Regions from separate parts of the Serratia sp. L9 genome, predicted to be linked through region 1. Evidence: predicted binding sites of a transcription regulator. Region 1 holds the regulator's gene; the other holds the start of a gene.
What was found. Region 1 encodes ArgR, which controls arginine synthesis, uptake and breakdown. Its sites were predicted from a motif close to ANTGAATAAAAATACANT; they were not measured.

Region 1 (3,211 bases):
TATTGGAAGGTGCGCCGGTCACACCGCTAGCGGTAATGGTGCCGATAGATTGCATATTGCTGGCCTGGGCATCTGTCACCAGGGTGGCAGCAGAGGCACCGAAAGAAACGGCAGAGAGCAGGCTAATTGCAGCGATGGTTGTTTTCATGTTCATGATACTTGGATCCTTGATGGCTCGAAGATAACGGCCTGGAAGGGCTTTACAGCGTTTTTTATACTTGAAGGCTGTTATCTAACGTGATTTTTACCAGAGAATTACTGTGCGAAAATCGCATAACACATTGTAATTATTTATAAATTTCCGCAGTCGCGTGGTAGTTGCCTTCACTGCGAGCTTCGATGACACGGTAAGCCGTCGCGCCTTGAGCATCGGCTTTGGCAGACAGTGCCTGACGAATATCTGAAGGTGCAGAGCCTACGCCGCTGACGGTAATGGTGCCGGCAGATTGCAGTTTTTGTGCCTGAGACGCGTCAATTGACTGTGCTGCAAAAGCACCGAAAGACAGCATAGAAAGCAGGCTAATTGTTGCTACAGTAGTTTTAATGTTCATGATTTATCCTCTTCGTATTCTTTTATCAGTTCCAATGAACTGTGATTTACGTCACGAAAATGAGTATACATCTAGTAACTGTAAAAATTAATAGGAAGCTAACAATTTCTAGTGAAACTTTATTCGGTTCAGTACGGTTTTTAATAACCGAATGGAATAAAAAGCGCTTATAAAACGTTCTTTCAATGTTAAATTTATGTAATATCAATGGGGTAAGTGTTTTTGACCAAAAGTGCGGAATTAACCAGTGACTCTCACTAGCCAGCTTAAATTGTCATTTAAATGTGCTGTGGGTGGGCTGATAAGCAGTTTTAAACATGGTAGGGGCGCAGTAAAAAAACTGAGGTGGTAAACAAAGGGTTAAGAAGAGGCTAATAACGTGCGGCAGAGAGTTATGGCTGCCGCCTGGTAAAAGCGGCTTGGCGTCTGCGGGCGCAAACCTTAAGGGCGCCGGATAACAGCGCTCCTGCAATGCTAACCTTGTCGCATAGCGACCGCTTCAAATCTAGCGGTATAGCTCAAGGCATCAGAGTTCCTGCTCGAACAACGAAAGAATGGCTTCATACAGCTGGCGTGCGGTAAAAGTGCTGGCCGGGGTAACAAAAATAGTATCATCACCAGCAATTGTGCCCAGGATCCCTTCCGATTTGCCCAGTGAGTCTAACAGGCGGGCGATCAATTGTGCTGCGCCAGGGCTGGTATGGATCACCACAACGGCATCATTATGGTCGACATCCAGTACCAGATTCTTCAACGGACTGGTGGTGGTTGGCACACCGAGTTCGGCCGGAAGGCAGTACACCATCTCCATTTTGGCATTACGCGTGCGCACTGCACCGAACTTGGTCAGCATGCGTGATACCTTGGATTGGTTAATATTCTCAAAGCCTTCTTCTTGCAGCGCCAAAACGATCTCGCCTTGAGAACTGAATTTTTCTTCTTTCAATAACGCCTTAAACGCCTTGATCAGATCTTCCTGTTTTGCGGGATTACGCATTTTGCACCGTAGACTGTTGGTAATGGAGTTCATTATTATGCATATAAATGAATTTTTATGCAATACAGATCAGGGCTGGGGAAATAGTAATGCCCTAGAGTCAAGGAAAGGGAGAGATTTTAACAAAATCCGAAGCTCATGAATATGCCCTTTCAATGAGGGAAGCGAGCCAGCTCTCTGGTAAAGAAGATGTTATTAAAATGATGTTGTTCTGATGTTATGTAAGGGTGTAATGTAACGGCCGGTTAACGCGAACGTGAAGTGTCTCGCACTATTTTTGATTAGTGTGCGCTATGCCCTTAATGCGTAAGCTTTTTAATTTAGAATGACCGCAACAACGATCATTTTATTGCGCCAGATCTAAAACCGACTGTTAAGAGGTTGTTTTTAAAGGTGTGATAAATTAAGGTCCGAGACCAAGAATTCACGGCGCTTTTATATTCAAGATAAAAAATAAAGGAGTATAGGATGAAAGTTGCAGTTCTCGGTGCTGCTGGCGGTATCGGCCAGGCGCTCGCCCTTCTACTCAAGACCCAGCTTCCTTCAGGTTCTGAACTCTCTCTCTACGACATTGCCCCTGTTACCCCAGGCGTTGCCGTCGATTTAAGCCATATCCCAACCGCAGTTAAAATCAAAGGCTTCGGCGGTGAAGATGCAACCCCTGCGCTGCAAGGTGCGGATGTGGTGCTGATTTCTGCTGGTGTTGCGCGTAAACCAGGCATGGATCGTTCAGATCTGTTCAACGTCAACGCCGGTATCGTGCGTAACCTGATCGAGCAAGTGGCTAAAACCTGTCCGAAAGCCTGCATCGGGATTATCACCAACCCGGTAAACACCACCGTTGCCATTGCTGCCGAAGTATTGAAGAAAGCTGGCGTTTACGACAAGAACAAACTGTTTGGCGTGACATCGCTGGATATCATCCGTTCCAACACCTTTGTGGCTGAGCTGAAAGGCAAAAAGCCAGAAGAACTGGATGTGCCGGTTATTGGCGGCCACTCTGGCGTGACTATTTTGCCTCTGCTGTCACAGATCCCTGGCGTAAGCTTTAGCGATCAGGAAGTGGCTGATCTGACTAAACGTATCCAGAACGCAGGTACCGAAGTCGTTGAAGCCAAAGCCGGTGGCGGCTCTGCAACTCTATCTATGGGGCAGGCTGCAGCGCGTTTTGGCCTGTCGCTGGTGCGTGCATTGAGCGGTGAAAAAGGCGTCGTGGAATGTGCTTATGTTGAAGGTGATGGCAAATATGCCCGCTTCTTCGCACAACCGCTGGTGCTGGGTAAAAACGGTGTTGAAGAACGTAAAGACATCGGCACCCTGAGCGCCTTTGAACAAAAAGCGTTGAACGAAATGCTGGATGTGCTGCACAAAGATATCGAGTTGGGTGAGAAATTTATCAATAACTGATCCCCAAACATAAGCCGTATTGGTATTGCATAAGCCGCCGGGGCAAACTCCGGCGGTTTTTTGTTTTCTCATGATTTCATTCGACCTTTTCGATCCAGCAGATGATGCGTGCGTGGATCAAAATATCTGCTTGGCCAGATCTCAGCGGGGTGCACATTCAGTGCATCAGCGATCAACCATTCTCCTTTTGGCCAGGGGCGTAACAGCGCGTTTGCCAGCGTGGATGAGCTCAGGCCAGCTTGGCGTGAAACCGCAG
Region 2 (3,211 bases), 1.7 Mb from region 1:
TAGCGTGTTCTGTTCCGGAAAATAAGCAACATGCCAATACAGGCTATACCATCTGCCCTCTGGTTCAGCGAGGAATAAGCTTTCCAGGCAAGATGCGCCAGCCGTTTTCATCGTGCTTAATTGGTTTTTGAATCGCTTTACTCTCAGACGTAATTGTACCAGGAAGAAAATAACGTGGCCTGCAAAGCAAATAACAAAAGACAACCCTAGCGCCCAAAGGCCTGACCTGTTGGGATAGAAGTGCGAGACAAACGCTATACTTGCCAATAGGCATAATAAATACGCCAGGGAATAGAGACGGTGGGTGTCACGGGTGATTTTTATAATGATATAAATAATCGCGCAGAACATAAAAGCATAAAAAAAGATCAAGGAACGATCGGGCATGATAGCTTTCCTTTTCTATCAACACGTAAGCAAGCGCTCTATTCTAGGCTAAACTCCGGCGCAAAAGAACCGACTGACCACAGGGGTTTATCAGGGACCCGCGCAGAGTTGTTGCATGTGCTGGTGTGAGGCAATTCTCATCTAAATAACGGCACGATGACGTGCCGTTATATTGGTAAATGTAGTGTTATGCCAGTATGGCCACCTATCCCAATGAGGCTAGGATCAAAGATCGGCCAGCAGGATTTTCGAGCGGCGTTGGTAGTTGTACAGCTCCTGCTTTTGCATTGGCAGAACGTCGACTTCTGCCGGGGTGAAGCCCCGTTCCTGGAACCAGTGGATGCTGCGAGTAGTCAGCACAAACAGCTTCTGCAGCCCCATCTGGCGTGCCTGGCTTTCTACCCGGTGTAACAGCATTTCCCCTCGTGACGAACTGCGGTAATCCGGGTGTACGGCCACGCAGGCCATCTCGCCAATCTTGTCTTCCGGGAAAGGATAGAGGGCCGCACAGGCAATGGTCAGGTTATCGCGCTCAATAATGGTGAACTTGTCAATTTCCATTTCCAGCTGTTCCCGCGAGCGGCGAACCAGGATCCCTTGCTGTTCCAGCGGGCGGATCAGTTCCAATATCCCGCCGATATCGTTGATGGTGGCGCGGCGCACCTGTTCGGCACTCTCCATTACGATCTGGGTGCCGATACCGTCGCGTGAGAACAATTCCTGCACTAACGCGCCATCTTCCAGATAGCTGATCAGGTGGCTGCGGCGCACGCCGCTGCGGCAGGCCTTTACCGCACCGCGCAGGAAACGCACCGTTCCAGAATGATAATCACCTGACTCTTCCAACCGCTCAATACGCTGTTGTGCATCGTTGGGGAACAGTTCGGACAGAATATTGCCTTCCTCATTGGTCACGCCTTGCGATGAGCAAAAGCCGATCATTTTCTCTGCTTTCAGTTTGATCGCCAACTGCGTGGCCACCTCTTCCGAGGTCAGGTTAAAACTTTCGCCGGTCACCGACACCGCCACCGGGCCAATCAGCACGATGGCGTTGCTGTCTAGCTGGCGATGAATCGCTTCTTCGTCGATACGGCGGATACGGCCGCTGTGGCAATAATCTACGCCATCATCCACCCCCAACGGTTGAGCAATAATAAAGTTACCGCTCACCACGTTGATATGCGCCCCTTGCAGCGGGGTGTTATTCAGGCTCATCGAGAGCCGTGCGGTGATGTCCAGCTGCAGCAAACCCGCCGCCTGCTTGACCAGTTCCAGCGTATGGGCATCGGTGACGCGGGTATGCTTATGGTAAATGGGTTCGTAGTTATGCAGCGCCAGATTGCTGTCAATCTGCGGGCGCGCGCCATATACCACTACCAAACGGATCCCAAGACTGTGCAACAGCCCGATATCGTTGACGATACTGGAGAAGTTCTCATGTTCGATGGCTTCGCCGCCCAGCATGACGACAAACGTCTTGCCACGGTGCGCATTGATATAGGGAACTGAGTGACGGAATCCTTGAACCAGCTCTGTACTACGTTCCTTCACGGCAAGACCTCTTTGCATATTTATACGGTATTTTTGTATTTTTATTCTTTTATTGCCCTGATGGCAAGTGGGAAATTGCCTAAGTTTTTCTGCTAAGTACGCAAACTGATTAATAAATTGAAAAACCATTAAAAGATTTTCGGATGACAGCGCCAGAAGGATTAGTTAAAGTTTTCGCCATTCTATCCTTGTTACTTGAAGCCGCAGGGTTGCAGGCTGCCCTTGCCCATCCGCATGACTTACTTGAGTGAGCTCACCGGGATGTGCGCAGTTGCCGCCTACCTGCCACTCCAATGACGTTGGATATGTTATTTTCTTGCAGTTTTTTTAATCATTTCCAATGCCGGAGCCGCATGCCTAACTCTAACCACAATCCGGGCCGCCGTCGTTTGTTGCAGGGGGTAGCTGCAACCTGGTTGCTGAGTGTGAGCCGAATTGGTTTCGCCGCTGCTTCTCATGTGATTGCCGTACGTGTCTGGCCTTCCTCGACTTACACCCGAGTGACGCTGGAATCTAATGTTCCACTGAAATACAAACAGTTTGCCCTGACAAATCCCGATCGCATTGTGGTGGATGTGGAAGGCGTTCAACTCAACAGCGTACTTAAGGGCATTGCCGGGCAAGTCCGCAATGAAGACCCTTATCTGAAACAGGCGCGGGTTGGCCAGTTCGATAAAAATACCGTCAGATTGGTGCTGGAACTTAAGCAAAGCGTCAGTCCGCATATGTTTACTCTTTCACCCGTTTCTGAATACCGCAACCGCCTGGTGATGGATCTCTATCCAACCAAAGGGGGCACCGGTGAAGAGTATGATCCGCTACTGGCATTGCTGGAAGATTACAATAAAGGTGATCTGGAGCGATCGTTACCGGCAGAAGCGCCACAGCCCGGAAAGGCGGGGCGTGACCGGCCTATTGTGATCATGCTCGATCCTGGGCATGGCGGTGAAGATCCCGGCGCCATCGGCAAAAATAAAACGCGTGAAAAAGATATCGTATTGCAGATTGCCCGCCGGCTCAGTGCGCTTATCAAGCGTGAGCCGAACATGAAAGTGTTTATGACGCGCAATGAAGATGTGTTTATTCCACTTAAGGTGCGCGTTGCCAAAGCGCGTAAGCAACGGGCCGATCTGTTTGTCTCTATCCATGCCGATGCCTTTACCAGTCGTGCGGCGCGGGGCTCCTCGGTGTTTGCTCTGTCCACCAAAGGGGCCACCAGTAACGCCGCCAAGTTTCTGGCTCAGACGCAAAACGCCTCCGATGAAATTGGCGG

Region 2: the regulator ArgR is predicted to act here: its motif matches at 1,971-1,988, upstream of argA (amino-acid N-acetyltransferase).

The regions. Positions count from the first base shown of each region.
Region 1 is NZ_CP192591.1:583,740-586,950, reverse strand. Features, by position in the region: gene yhcN (peroxide/acid stress response protein YhcN) at 1-154, opposite strand, end outside; gene yhcN (peroxide/acid stress response protein YhcN) at 288-551, opposite strand; gene argR (transcriptional regulator ArgR) at 1,078-1,548, opposite strand; gene mdh (malate dehydrogenase) at 2,017-2,955, shown strand; gene ACQ86O_RS02780 (helix-turn-helix domain-containing protein) at 3,024-3,211, opposite strand, start outside.
Region 2 is NZ_CP192591.1:2,301,290-2,304,500, forward strand. Features, by position in the region: gene ACQ86O_RS10925 (hypothetical protein) at 1-387, opposite strand, end outside; gene argA (amino-acid N-acetyltransferase) at 613-1,956, opposite strand; gene amiC (N-acetylmuramoyl-L-alanine amidase AmiC) at 2,292-3,211, shown strand, end outside.